3 regions of the Paenibacillus sp. FSL L8-0502 genome follow, and region 3 is predicted to be linked to each of the others. Evidence: riboswitches for the same ligand, from Rfam matches in the RefSeq annotation. Region 3 holds a riboswitch; each other region holds the start of a gene.

The links. A riboswitch is a leader RNA that binds a small molecule or an ion and turns the genes downstream of it on or off. The one in region 3 is predicted to bind cobalamin.
Region 1: another riboswitch for cobalamin. It lies ahead of NSQ57_RS24595 (ABC transporter substrate-binding protein); the one in region 3 lies ahead of cobJ (precorrin-3B C(17)-methyltransferase).
Region 2: another riboswitch for cobalamin. It lies ahead of NSQ57_RS06955 (cobalamin-binding protein); the one in region 3 lies ahead of cobJ (precorrin-3B C(17)-methyltransferase).

Annotation. Positions count from the first base shown of each region.
Region 1 covers NZ_CP151958.1:5,613,335-5,618,381, forward strand. The annotation lists gene NSQ57_RS24580 (ATP-binding cassette domain-containing protein) at 1-617, opposite strand, end outside; gene NSQ57_RS24585 (ABC transporter permease subunit) at 617-1,432, opposite strand; gene nikB (nickel ABC transporter permease) at 1,447-2,376, opposite strand; gene NSQ57_RS24595 (ABC transporter substrate-binding protein) at 2,392-3,972, opposite strand; cobalamin riboswitch at 4,189-4,389, opposite strand.
Region 2 covers NZ_CP151958.1:1,566,557-1,571,603, forward strand. The annotation lists gene cbiB (adenosylcobinamide-phosphate synthase CbiB) at 1-294, shown strand, start outside; gene NSQ57_RS06950 (histidine phosphatase family protein) at 344-1,096, shown strand; cobalamin riboswitch at 1,219-1,411, shown strand; gene NSQ57_RS06955 (cobalamin-binding protein) at 1,618-2,625, shown strand; gene NSQ57_RS06960 (iron ABC transporter permease) at 2,622-3,668, shown strand; gene NSQ57_RS06965 (ABC transporter ATP-binding protein) at 3,665-4,498, shown strand; gene cobT (nicotinate-nucleotide--dimethylbenzimidazole phosphoribosyltransferase) at 4,542-5,047, shown strand, end outside.
Region 3 covers NZ_CP151958.1:5,365,457-5,370,503, forward strand. The annotation lists gene cobJ (precorrin-3B C(17)-methyltransferase) at 1-1,606, opposite strand, end outside; cobalamin riboswitch at 1,917-2,104, opposite strand; gene NSQ57_RS23455 (TIGR00730 family Rossman fold protein) at 2,161-2,715, opposite strand; gene NSQ57_RS23460 (uroporphyrinogen-III synthase) at 2,917-3,774, opposite strand; gene NSQ57_RS23465 (endospore germination permease) at 3,876-5,030, opposite strand.

The DNA.
Region 1 (5,047 bases), 250 kb from region 3:
CAGAGCAGAGAGCGCAAATAGGCCTCCCGCACTGGATTAGCGCCTCCTCTGGCTATCTCCGAGACACGGCTCAGCATCTGCCGTATCCGTGGCAGCACGCCCAGTGGGTGGACTTGCTGCGGTGCATTGTGGGATAATGCAGCACCAGCGTGCTCCGGCTCCATCTGGTCATGCGGCATCCAACGCCGCCCGTGCAGTCTAAGCGTATCCATCAGCTGGGCGCGGACAGTCCGGATTGGGTTTAACCCGCTCAGCGATTGTTGAATGAGCAGGGCAATATCCTCTCGTCGCAGCCTTTGCCAGCGCCGTTCCTGGAACGGGAGAATGTCTTCCCCGTTATAGTAGATACGCCCATGCGTAACACCGATACCTGGCTCCAGCATGCCTGCGATTGCGTGTGCGGTCAGGCTCTTGCCGCATCCGCTCGGTCCGGTCAGGGCCACAATCTCCCCTGAATATATGGAAAAGCTCACATCACGCAGCAGTGGTTTGCTCCCACTTCTGCTTGCTCCTACGCCTGTGCGGCAGATTTCCAAATGTTCCACGTGTAACAACGGTTTTCGACCTGCCACTTGTTCTATCGTATCCTTGCCCCCAAGGGCTGTTTGATCCTCCACTATTTGGCCGCCTCCTTTTCCGAAAAGCGGTCGCCCAAAAGCTGGCAGGCAAGTACGAATAGCATAATCGCCAAGCCTGGGAAAATCATGACATGCGGAGCCACCTGAAAATATGAGGTGGCATCATGCAGCATCACGCCCCACTCTGGCTTGGGCGGCTGTACCCCCAGTCCAAGAAAGGACAGCCCAGCGATCATCAGCACCACGCGTCCGATATCCCATACCGCATAAACCAACAATTGCGGCAACGCTTGTGGCAATACATAACGGCTCAGTATACGTACGTGTGAATTGCCGGATAAACGGGCATACCGAACGTAGTCCTCCTGACAAGCTTTTTGAACCAGACTACGGATATATCGGACATAGCCCGCCCACCGTACCGCAATAATCGCAAGGGTCATGTTAACAAAACCCGGACCCAAAATACCGACAATTGCCACTGTTAAAATAATATCAGGAAAAGCCAGTACCCCGTCGATTCCTCGCATAACCAGCTGGTCCACGCGTCCGCGCACATAACCAATAAGCAACCCTATAGGCAGACTGAAGCACAACGTAGCTACAGTAATCGCACATGCGATTAGCACGCTCATCCGAATCCCGTAAATTAGCCGTGATAGCACATCCCGGCCCAGATGATCCGTACCGAAAGGATATTTCCGGCTGGGTGGTGCCAGACGGTTCAAAAGGTCCACTTGGAGAGGATCATGAGGAGCGACCCATGGAGCCAATAACCCAAGCAGCACGATCAGACCAAACAGTACGCCTCCTGCCAGCAAGCTCCCTTGAAAGGAAAGCCGTATCTTTTTCATTTTCAGCTTCCTCCTTAACGCAAACGTAGCCTCGGATCTATCGCCGTCTGGACCACATCCACCAAACACTGAACTCCTACAATTAAAAATACGGCGAAAATAACATACCCCTGAATCACCGGATAATCTCGCTGTGTAATCGCATCTATAAAATACTTGCCCAACCCCGGCCATGAAAAAATGGTCTCTACAATCACATTACCTGCCAGCATAAATGATAGATTGGTACCTAGCAGTGTAATTATAGGCAGAACCGCATGCCTAAATATCTCAAAAAACAGGATATGCAAACGTGAAAAGCCTCGAGCCTTCGCTGCTTTCACAAAATTCCGGTCACCCAGCTCCAGCATTTGAGCGCGCAGTACGCGTGCTTGCACAGCTCCCAAACCTGCGCCAAGAGTCAGCGCTGGGAGCACTAGATGTGTCCAGTCCTCCCTTCCCATGGATGGGAGCCAGCCCAAGCGAACGGAGAATAGATAGATCAACAGAAAACCAAACCAAAAAGAGGGGATCGACGATCCCAGCAGGGCGAACAGCCTGCCCAGACGATCCAGTGGGCCGCTGATTTTTAGCGAGGCAGCTAGCCCCAGCCCCAGCGTAAGCACCGTCATGACGGCGAAGCCCGCAGCAGCTAGCTCCACAGTAGCAGGAAGTCTGTTCCACAGTTCGGCTAGCACCGACTCCTTGGATACATACGAAGTGCCCCAATGCCCTGTGAACACATCCCGCAGCCAGTTCACATATTGAATATGAAGCGGTTCGTTTAAGCCCAGTTCCTTTCGTAGCGTCGTCAACGCCTCCTCAGAGGCAGGGATATTATGCGCGGTGAGCAAAATGGTAGCAGGGTCTCCAGGGGCCAGCCGCATCAGTACAAAAGTCAGCGTGGACACCACGAATACAATGATAAGCAGCTGCGCCACACGTTCCAGTATAAAACGAATCATAGGATACGCAGCTCGTTATTCCGCAATATCGGATTGCGCTGTAATGTAGTAATACTCGATCGGATGCGGTGTAAACCCCCCCACCCCTTTTTTCACGCCAAACACATTATCAGGATGCACAATGAACGACTGTGGCAAATCCGTATTGATGATATCCAGCGCTTGTAGTGTCATGGCATTACGCTGCGCTGTATCCTTCGCCAGCTTCAAGCTGTTCAGAATACTCTCTAGCGGTTTGGAACTATAACGGCTTACATTGGCTTCGCTTTTCGAAGAATAAAACATGTCCATAAAATATTGCGGCTCTCCTGTATGAGCAGTAAGCATACTGTACATAGCAAAATCCCAATCGTTTTTGGTCAACGCCTCGTCGATATTTTCCACCTTGCGAATCTTGACCTGGATTCCCTCTTTCAGCAATTGGCTTTGGATGACCTCAGCCATAACAGAGAGCTCCGGACGCTGAGGGAAAGTCAGCAGCGTAACCTCGAACGGCTTGCCTTGCTTAGTCCATGTCCCTTGGGCGTCCTTCTGCCAGCCATCCTTCGTCAACAGTTGCTCTGCCGTTCCGTCCAGCGCTTTACGCTCAACTTTACCGAAGGGAAGAATGCTCGGGAACGGGCTGCTTGCCTCCGTACCGAAGTCCCTCATGACGGCGCTCACAATCGATGCGCGTGGAATCAGGCTGTCCACCACCTTACGGTTCGCCACATCCTTGAATACTGGCGATTCCATATTGTACACGATCATATGGGTGCGCAAGGACGGAGCTGACAGCACTTGCAGCTTGCCGTTCTTTTTCAGTACCTCTGCGTTATCAACCGGAATATCCGTCGCTACGTCCACCTCGCCGGATTGCAGCGCCATCAGGCGCGAATTCCCGTCCGTAATGAACTTCATCGTCGCTTCAGCCAGTCGTGCCTTCTCGCCCCAATATCCGTCATAACGCTCCACGACCAACGATTGGTCCTTGTTGAACGCTTTGATTTTAAAGGCGCCTGTCATCGCTGGGTAACTCTGTTCATCTTTCATCGATGCCACATCCAGTACAATCGTCGATGGATCAGCTAGATTAGACACCAACGCCGCATTCGGCTGGTTTGTCGTGATCTTCAAGGCCAGCGGGCCGCTTACATCAATGGACTTCACATTCAGTAAATCCTTCGCCAGATGGCTTTTCTCAATAGAGCGTAACAAAGACGCTTTTACACTTGCTGCACCCATACTTTTTCCATTATGAAAAGTGACTTTATCCTGCAAGCTGAACGTCCAAACTGTAGGGCTATCCTGCTTCCACTCCTTTGCCAGCCAAGCCACAGGCTCCAGCTTTTCATTCAAACGTACCAGTGTCTCACCTGCACCGGATCGCATCACATCCCAGCTATTATCTCCATGCGGGTCAACGCCTGACGGTTTCCATGTATACGCCATTACCAGCTTTTTATCTGTCGCTGTTTGTTGTGCTGACGCGTTTTCACCCTTGCCGGAGCTATCCGACGTCCTATTGCTGGCACATCCCGAAAGAGCCATAACTGCCAGCAGCAGCATCACCCCTGTACATATCAACCATGAACGCCTACTACGACTGCTTATCATTCGATGAATCCCCCTCTATCTTGTAAAATCGCATAAACCTAACGCAAAACGCGAAAAAAGCATTCCAGACCACTTAATTAGCAGTCAGAAATGCCTTCAATATAAAATGTCAGAACTCACCTCGAAGCCAACTCCAAAAACATAGAAGGGATCAGATCGGTTTCAGACATTCCGTATGCAGCACGCCTAACCACCTCCCCAGCATCCCGTGGGTCTGACAGTGATGTCAAAACAGGCAGGTCTCCTGACTCCAGGCGTATCTTTCAGGCCTTCCCGGTTCTTCACAATTCCAGTGGCTGTTCTGAAAGCTCCAGCAGTATCCTGCTGATGCCTGTATACAGTGGCGGGCCCGTGTCGGAATCAACCGAACTTCCCTTTTAAGTGAACATGCTCAACAACTATGTACATCGTCTCTACGAAACCCCATACATAGAGTTGTCCGGCTCACACCTGTTTTCTTCCTTTATTTCTTTTCATTACGATCTTATTTTGTTGTCACAGGCTTGTCAATAAAGGCTGCACAATAATTTAAATTTGAACGATAAGGTAGAAACAAGACCTAACCTCCAATTGCGTGTACGCAATTGAAGTGTTAAAATTAGGTATAGAGTAAACCACCGTGTCCGTATACTAAAAAGAGTCTTCGCCGCGCCAACGGCAAAGACTCTTAGGACTTGAAAGGCTGTGGATCACCCACGGCGCGCTGCATAACTAATGGTTAATGCAAACGAAACCCACCGTTAGGGGCCAACCTAATTACGCGGTGGGTTTTCGCTTGTTCCGAAATTTCCGACGTAGCCAGCGATAAAGTTTACGAATACTAAACACCAGGCTTAGTAACGTAACCATCCAACGCAACACATCGTAGCACGACACAAGGTTGACCATCGGCTTCACCCCCTCTCAGGAAGCTACACCGTGGTCCGAAAACATCCACCACTATTCAAAATCCATAAGGTAAATTATACCATGATATCACCCATCACTCTAGCAAATTGTTCTAGTAGATTAATAAGCTCCTAATGTTCATTTGGAGAACTCCTTTAGCTTCTTACTCCTACTGGACTATCAAATC
Region 2 (5,047 bases), 2.0 Mb from region 3:
CGAGATGCTGCAAGAAGCTGGCGCACAGTCAAGCGAGACGCTCGTCTGCACCCAAGTCCGAACAGTGGCTTCCCGGAATCGGCTGTTGCTGGTGCATTGGGGATTCGTCTTGGAGGATATAATGTGTATCATGGCGTGCGCTCCTTTCGTGCATACATGGGGGATTGGATACGACCGCTAGAGTCGAAAGATATACGGCATACGATCCAGCTGATGTTCGCCGTGTCCAGTATGTTTGTAGGATTGTGTTTGTTAGGAGCCGCAGGTTGTTTTGCCTTGGGATGGGTGCGGTGAGGGTGAGGAGTGACACACTGAATAATGATCGAGCAGGAAGTGACATTTCTTGAAACAAGATATAGCAGCAAAAAGGACAGTAGAATACGCACAAAGACCGAACTCACAGGAGGATAAGGTGCCGTATGATGCTAAAGAAGATCTGCATTGGGATATGGAGCTCGTGTTAGTTCGTCACGGCACAACCTTATGGAACAAGGAACGTCGATATCTGGGACACTCCGACTTAGGTTTGCTACCGGGGGCAGAGCAGGAATTAAAGCCTTTGCAGGAAAAATTGCAAGGTCAGTCCTTTGCTCGAATCTATTGCAGCGACTTAATGCGATGTCGCCAGACCTTGCAGATCATTGTGCCGGAATCAGAGTTGACGTCTGGGCGTTCCCTATCTACTATGCCTCCTATGATGGAACCATGTCTGCGAGAGCTTCATTTTGGCGAGTGGGATGGAAAAACGTATGACATGCTCAAGGATGTGTCGTTGTATCGGGCTTGGATTGATGAGCCGCAACGGATCACCCCACCTGGTGGAGAGTCTTGGACAGATTTTGTAAATCGTCTGCGCAAATTTCTTGACTCTCTGTATGAATGGCGTGTTGCTATGGAAGTTCAACCCATGGATTTGACTGCTACGTCGCCCTCTGTTTTGGTCGTTACGCATGGTGGCGTAATTCGTCAGCTAGCTTGCATGCTGATACCGGGCCATGATTTTTGGAGTCTGAATCCGAAGCCGGGAGAAGCATTAAGGATTCAATTGAGGCTGGCAGGACCGCACAATTACATAGCGGAAATGCTTCCTCATTAGGTTAGACACCAGCGGATAAAGAGGCTGTTTGGGTTGTAAGCCGCCTCATTTTAACCTATAATCATCAAGTAAAAGAACGGCTTGACTACCACTACATCAAATATCCAGCAGACGAGGTCGGCGCAGCGTGATGAAACTATGGTTTCCCTCCCTGCGCTGTTAAAAGGGAAGTCGGTGTGAATCCGGCGCGGTCCCGCCACTGTAAATGGAAACATGCCCGTTAGTCCTCTTTAAATGTTACTAAGCATATGAAAGAATTTCAGGACATGTATTTTACCATAAGTCAGGATACCTGCCCGTCCGCCTGTCACCATAATCCTTCGAGGAAAGGATGACGTGTTCGCAGTGACTGTCCATGCGGAAAGAAGCTGCCGCCTGCGCACGATCTGCGCTAACGTGACCCCTGTGTCCTGATATGAGGATGCGGGGGTTTTTGATAGGAAAAGAAGGCTAGATTTAGAAGATATCTGATGATGTTCAAGTAACGCTCTTAACGATTTATTTATGAAGGGGTGCAAATCATGGCAGGAAAAAAAATAAAGGTGTGGACAACAGGTCTATTGGCTCTGATTTTGGCAGTTGTGCTGAGTGCATGTGGCGCTAATGGAAAAAATGCAGAAAATAAAGAGGGTCAGGCTTCTTCACAGCAGCCGGGACAGGCAGTAAACGCACAAGAGCCTCCGGGCAAAACGGTTTACCCGCTCACAGTTAAAGATGCAACAGGACAGGAATTTACATTCAAAAAAGCGCCGGATAAAATCGTTTCCGTCTCCCCGGCAGAAACCGAGGCGTTGTTCGCCATTGGGCTGGATAAGGAAATTGTCGGCGTCTCCGACTACTCTGATTACCCGGAAGCAGCTACGAAAAAGCCTAAAGTGGGCGGTATTATGAAACCAAACGAAGAGGCGATCATTGCTGCGAACCCGGAAGTCGTTTTTGCAGGGATATCACTTAGTGAACAGGCTACGACCAAGCTGCGCGACATGGGAATTATGATTTTTAAAACGGAACCGAAGACAGTGGAAGATGTCATGGCTAACATCGAATTGTATGGGAAAATCACCGATCATCAGAGAGAAGCAAGAGCGGTGACTGACAAGATGAGAGCAGATGTAGCAGAAGTAAAAGAAGGAATTAAAAATATCGGTAAAGGGCAGAAGCTGCGGGTATACGTCGAGTTTTCACCAGGCTGGACAGTGGGTAAAGGCGAGTTTATGGACGAGCTGATTACGTTGGCGGGCGGCGAAAATGTAGGTGCCACGCAGAAGGGGTGGTACCAAATTAGTGAAGAAAATATTATTGCTGCGAACCCTGACGTGATTTTGTACAGCAAAAGTGTCAAGGACGACAAAACGGGCCAGACGCTCGGTGATATCATTAAAGCTCGCAGTGGATGGGATCAAATATCGGCTGTTCGCCACAACCGGGTATTTGCCGTGGATGATAATTTGATCAGTCGTCCGGGTCCACGCGTAACGGAAGGTCTCAAGGAAGTGGCCAAGGGCGTGTATCCTGAAATTTTCAAATGAACCGTAAACTGATCGGCTTTGGAGGGACAGGTCTTGTCCTGCTGTTGCTGACGCTGCTGCTCTGTCTTGGCATCGGCTCGGCCAAGCTTCCGGTCAGCCAAATCACGGGCATTCTGGTTAACCACCTACCGTGGTTAGGCGATACGTTTACACCGGATTGGAATACATCCTCAGAGCAGATTATTTTGAAGGTCAGATTGCCACGAGTGTTACTGGGAATGTTGGTAGGAGCAGCGCTGGCGCTGGCGGGAGCCGGATTTCAGGGTGTGCTGCGTAATCCTTTGGCTGATCCGTATACACTGGGGGTATCCTCGGGGGCTTCGGTAGGAGCGGCAGTACTGATTTATTGGGGCCTTCAATTTTCATTTGTTGGCATATGGACGCTGCCGCTAGTGGCATTTACGACCGGAATGCTTACGCTGTGGATGGTGCTGACGTTGGCACGGGAAGGTGGGAAAATTCCGACACAAAGTCTCATTTTGTCGGGTGTGGTGATGCAATCCTTTCTGGGAGCGGTTGTTTCCTTTCTGACAGCCATGTCGAAGGAGACGGTCAATGAAATATTGTACTGGACGATGGGAAGTCTTAGTCTGCGCGGTTGGTCATATACAGGAATCCTTTTACCTTATGTGGTCATAGGGCTGGTATTTCTATGGAACCGGGCACGTGTGCTGAATATTTTGGCTTTGGGTGAACGTCAGGCGGCGCACATGGGAGTTCATGTAGATGCGACGAAGCTATCTGTTCTGATTATTTCCACGCTGCTGACAGCAGCCGCTGTCTCGGTGTGTGGCGTGATTGGCTTTGTTGGACTCGTTGTACCGCATATCATTCGTCTGGTGACAGGTCCTGATTACCGTATGATTGTTCCATTATCTGCGCTCGGCGGAGCTGTTTTTATGGCTTGGGCAGATACGGCGGCTCGCACATTGTTAGCCCCCACAGAAATTCCTCTGGGCGTGATGACGGCCTTTGTTGGGGCACCGTTCTTCGCATATCTCCTGTACCGAAACAAGAAGCTGCGCAGGGGGGGACTGCTGTGACAGAACAAAGTGAATCACAGAAGGTGCGTGATCGGGCATTAGAGGTAGTGGGTCTGACACGTGCCTATGGAGAGTTCCATGCTTTAAAAAATATAAGCTGGAGCGTCGACGAAGGAACTTGGTGGGGGATTATTGGTCCGAACGGCAGTGGAAAATCGACCTTGTTGCATTTGCTTTCCGGTGTAGATCAGCCAACTTCGGGAAACGTTCATATCTATGGCAAAAAGGTCGGTAGCTACAGCAGGAAAGAGCTTTCCCGACTCATAGCCGTACTCCAACAGGAAGGGCTTCCTCCCGTGGGATACACCGTCAGGGAAGTCGTAGAAATGGGACGTTTTCCCCATCAGGACTGGCTAGGCAGGGAAAAGGGTGTTGATGTGGAGGCGATCGCGGATCGCGTGCTGGAGCGATTGGGTCTTACCACGCTGGCGGACAGAGCATTAGACCGTTTGAGTGGGGGACAGCGACAGCGTGTAGCTTTAGCAAAAGTAATGGTGCAGGAGCCACGAATATTGCTGCTGGACGAGCCTACGACCTATCTGGACTTGCGCTATCAGCTTGAATTTATGGAACTGCTGGCAGATTGGCGCCAAGAAACGGGTGTGACGATCATTGCGGTCTTGCATGATCTTAACTTGACAGCCCAATTTTGCGAAGATTTGCTTGTACTCAAGGATGGAATGGTTGAAGGATTGGGAGCTTCATCGAAGTTATTAACTGAGGATCGGATTCGACGAGTATACGGTGTTGAGCCTGTGATGCTTCCGCATCCTGATAGCGGTGTGCCGCAGCTCTTGCTGCGCAGGAGCGCTTCGGATACAGCAGATTAAATAAACGATGAAACACACTTAAAAAGAGCAGGGAGTGGAAGGTATGAACGACAAGCTGCGTCAGCTGATCGATAGCATTGCCCAGCCGGATGGGGTGGCGGCCTCGGCAGCTTCAGCCCATTTGGACCAATTAACAAAGCCACCGGGAAGTCTTGGAAAGTTGGAAAGTGTGGCCATTCAGCTAGCAGGAATTACAGGAGTGGATAAGCCTGAATTCGATCGTAAAACGGTTATGGTCATGGCTGCGGATCACGGGGTGTGTGAAGAGGGAGTCAGTGCCTTTCCGGCTGAGGTTACACAGCAAATGCTGTATAACATGCTGTCAGGTGGCGCAGCAATTAATGTGCTGGCACGCCATGCGGGCGCAGATGTCAAGGTGGTAGATGTTGGCGTGAATGCGGATGTCGCTCACGCGAATCTGTTGAACCGTAAGATACGCATGGGTACTTCGAATATAGCTAAAGGGCCAGCGATGCTGCGTACGGAAGCGGAACAGGCGGTTTTGGCCGGAGCTGAAGCTGTAGCAGAAGCGGTCAAAGGTGGCACACG
Region 3 (5,047 bases):
GAGCGGCATGAGCATTGCGGCCGAATTTTTTGCCACCGAGGAAGAGATCGTACCCACCCTTGCGATAGACGATTCCGATATCCTCCAGTACGGCTCCATAGCAGGCCATACCGCATCCGTTCAAAGCAATGCTCGTTTCCTTGGGTGCCTGTAATCCGCCAAGTACAACCTGTAAATGCTCAGCCACAGGCACAGCGTCATCCTTCTCCATATTGCAGAAGTCGCACGCCTTTACCTTAAACACATCGCCAATCGGCATGACAATGAATCGTTCATCCCGCAGCCGCCCGACCAGTTCCTCGGGGTCTGCACACGGCACGCGCAGCACGATCTGATGATCCGGCGTGTATTCCAGCTCGCCATCATCACCCGCTACCTCGGCGAGCAGCGCCATCTGACGAGCGGTGAACTTCTTGTTTCCCACACCCGGGGAAACGCCCACCTCAAATAGCGCAGGCTTGCCAAAGCCGCCTGTCGCCATCACGGCCGGGGCTCCCGCTCCGGCCACCGCTGACGTTCCGGCGGTGCTCTTGGCGGCAGGCGCTTGCCCGCTCCAGCGAGCGTTGGCTTCGCCAGGCAGCTTACCGCCGATAGCGAGGCGGCTTAGCGCCTCTGCCGCCAGCGATGCCGGGGCTACGCCGGTTTGCACAGCAGTCGTTGCCTGCACGGCAGCCATCGCTTGCGGGCGTGCCTGCGTGGCAACCGCAGCGCCGCTCGCGGAGGGTCCAGCGGGCGTAGTGGGGGCTGCGCCTGCCTGCGGTGTATCCTCTTGCGCGCCCAGCGACCACGGCTCCGCTTCCGTGCGGAGCCGCTGATGTGGCTTGAGCGCCTGCTCGGTCGCATCCAGCGTGTATTTGCGCTGATATCCGCGCGGAGTCACGATCAAGCCGTCATACACCGTCGTCGAGGAATTGCCGATGATTACAGTCGTCAGCATCCCGATGTCGTGGTTCAGCATATCTTCCAGCGTCGTTACAATAACTTGCTGACGTTCACGATAAGCACTCTTCACCAGCCCAACCGGAGTTTGCGGATCGCGGTAACGCAGCAAAATGGACTGCGTCTCCACAATCTGGCGGGTACGCCGGCCACTGCGCGGATTATATAATGCAATCACAAAATCGGCCGAAGCCGCTGCTTCTACGCGCTTCACAATCGTTTCCCATGGGGTCAGATGATCACTCAGACTAATTGTGCACGCATCATGCATAACTGGCGCCCCCAACAGTGATGCACAGGACTGAATAGCCGAGATCCCCGGCACGACTTCTACTTCAACTCCGTCCTCGCGTCGCCAGCCTTTTTGCATCAGCACTTCGTACACCAGCCCTGCCATGCCATAGACTCCTGCATCTCCACTGGAAATGACGGCTACCTTCTTGCCCATCTCTGCTTGGCGAACCGCCTCCTGCGCACGGCTCACTTCCTCTGTCATCCCTGTACGTACAATCTCCTGTCCGTTCAACAACGGACGGATCAAATCAACATAGGTATTGTAGCCGATAATGACCTCACTTTCGGCCAGCGCATCCAGCGCCCGTTTTGTGATATGTTCCATATCTCCTGGTCCAAATCCAATCACCAACAATTTTCCTAATGGGCTCATCGGGCTCCTCCTATTCATCCTTTTCAGGGCAGCTATGCTATCTATTCCAATGATTTTTGGACATCCTGTAACTCAAAAAAGCCCCATCCTACCCGGATGGGGCTTCTATGTACGTATCTCTCATCAGACGAACAAACAGCGTAAGAAGACACGATTTGTCTTCCTCCAGCCTGCCGTTGTTTTCCATCTGTCTGTTTACGCTTCAAACGCTGCTGCACGTTCATATCCACGCAAACCTCTAGCCAACATGGAAAAAGCAACGTGTGCCTGATTTCCTGATTTCGTACACCCATCCTCTCCGCGAAGGTTAACGGTGCATACAGATCAAGGTAGGTCTCCTGGCTTGGCATCAACGGATTCTTTCGTCTTCCCCGTTTTTCACGAGTGACCAATTAAAAAAATCCTCTTCCTTACAGTGGCGGGACCGCTCGGGATTTGCACCCGATTCCCTGTTACCCTTTGCTCAACCGCAAAGGCACCTTGTCTGTCCGCTATTTGATTATGGGTCTTATCATAACCTTGCCTCAATCAGTTGTGCAAGCACGAAAAACGCTTTATTTTAAGTTCTCTGCTTTCTTTTTTAACATATGTAGCAATTCGTCCGGGTCCGCAGAGATACTCAGTAGCGCTGGATGATCAGCTCCGGTAAACCCTTCCTGAACGCTATGACGTACCATTTCTATCAACGGGTCAAAATATCCATTTACATTCAGCAGCCCAATAGGCTTGCGATGAATGCCAATTTGCGCCCAGCACAATACCTCGAACAGCTCCTCAAAGGTTCCCAAACCACCCGGAAGGGCAATAAAAGCATCGGCCATCTCGCTCATTGCCGCTTTACGCTCATGCATGCTTGCTACCTCAATAAACTCGGTAACTCCCCGATGTACGATCTCTGCATCGAATAACAGGGTGGGCATAATACCGGTGACCTGACCGTCACCCGCCAGCAGTCCATCCGCCACCTCTCCCATCAACCCCCTGCTAGAGCCACCATAGATCAGACGGATATGATGGCGAGCCATGGCTTCCCCCAGCTTGCCTGCCGCCTCAACATATACCGATGAATGTCCAGGTCTGGACCCGGCAAATACGCAAATAGAATTCATTAACGTCTCAGCTCCTGTCCTCAAGTATCATGCATCGAAACTTATTCATTATATTAGACAAATATTTTCGCTATAACAAAAAACTTTATCGATGCATGTCCAACAAAAAAAGATAAAGACCTCGTAGGCCCTTATCTTTATTTTACTCTGGATTAGTAAATATAAGTTCATTTTCTGCTTACAGCACTATCATTTTCTAACTCATTTCAAATGACCGTTCACACTCTTCAGACCGTAGCCATGCGCCGAATCACGATGTTCAAAATATTTGCCCAGCTCCACCATCATCGCGCCCATGCGTTCTTCAGTTGGGAACACGATTCGTTCAATCCCTTCTTCCACAATGGACTGTGCGGTCACTTTGCCTACCGATACAGCAATGACATCTTCACGAAAAGCTTCCAGCAAATCTTCAATTCGGTTTTGCTCTCTGGCATATTGGGCCAAAAATCGAATTTGCGGACCACTTGTGAACGTAACAGCATCAACATTACGATGGATAACATCCTCTAGTAACGCCTGCAATTTTGCTTCCTCAGGTGGGATATGCTTATAAGGAAGTACCTGGCGGGTCACTGCCCCCTGCTCGTCCAGCCATTTTACCAACCGTGGGGCTGGATCGCCATGCAGTTGCAACAGCACTTCCTTCCCCTTCAGATCGTATGGGGCGAAAGCTCCTGTCAATCCGATCAAACTTCCGTCCTCGTCTCGTACTGCTGGCGTAAAGCCACGCTTTTTGAGTCCATTGACCGTCTTGTAGCCCCGCGCTGCAATGTTGGAAGATTGCAGCAACTCTATAATCTGCTCAGCCACACCCATATCCTCTGCCATATCGAACAGGGCATCCAGCCCCATGCCTGTCGTGAAGATGTACCAGTCCGGAGGGTTCTTTACCCACGATACAACAGCGTTGCGCAGCTCGATATCATCTAGAAAAACAGTGCCCTGGGCCGGACGATGTACTGGCTCCCCTCCCATCTTCACAACTAGCAGCGCCATTTCGTCTGCTTTACGGGGACCAGCAAGAGCGACTCTCTTACCTGCCATGCGTTGTGCCATTCTGTTTCCTCCCTAGTAGAAGTCGTATTTCTTTCTACCAAGTATACAATCAGAGGGGTAAAAGACAAATAAGAATTACTTTTTCGATGAATACAGTAATCTTATAAGTGGGTGTGTCCTGTTCTATCTCCCTGCCGGCTTTCTAGCTGACTACTGCTATCCCGCTCTCCGTTAGATGCCTTATCATCTCCGCCTTTCCCTTTAGATTTGGGTCGGAGCAACATCCATAGTACCAAGGGCATAAGTACAAAAAAAATGATCATCACCGCGGTCCACTCCCGGCTGAAATCAAAAACTTGCACGATGTTGGAGAACAGCATAAACGAACAGACATAACCTAACAAACCTACGGGCCAAACCATCAGACTCCCCCAGGCATGGGAGAACATACGCTTTACCGCCAAACTGGTAACGTACAGATCAATTCCGATCTTCGTAAGAAAGGTTGGTACGGTCAGTGCTGCCACGAACAAGTCGAACCGATCCAGAAAGTCCGTTAGCTGCAATTGACGCACCAGTTCATACGATGGATAGAACAGCCGTGACAAGATAGGAACACCAATAACCAACTCCGACTGCAACACCAGCATGATCAGAAAAGCGGTTCCGAGCAAATGCCCATACCACGCACTACGTCCATTATAACTCTTTCCAGAAATAACAAAGGGAACCATCAGGATATCGGCCATATATCCCAGCATGCGCCAGCTGCCCTTGATCACTCCCTCTACCTCTGGATGTAAGTAGGGTCTCAGCATCGAAAAATCCATATTACGCCCAAAAAAAAGCGGCATGGTCAACAGCGTCAAAATCAACATCGGCAAAAAAATCTCGGCCATATTCACGATGGTGCTTATTCCGCCTTTGGCCATAAATACCAGAGTCAACAGCAAAATAAGAGAAGTGACCACAATCGGAGTCAGCGGCAAAAGCACAACCTCCACTAAATCCGTGATAATTCTCAAATCCCGTGCAAAAATGATCAGGAATAAAATAAGGTAGACTGCAAGCAGCATACGTCCCAGCACAGGATGAGAGCTCACCATCGCCTGCATTAGATCCTGGTCAGGAAAACGACGCTTGAGTTTCAACATCGCCCAGATCGGCAAGCATAGCACGATAGCCGCAATTATACAGGTCCAGTAGGCATGCTGATTCGCGTGATCCGCTGCCTGCGCCGGAGCATGTATAAGGGTAATACCGACCTCCATCAATACACCCAGCAGTACGATTTGTCTGGTTGTGAACTGTTTCATACAGGTCATCCTCCTTT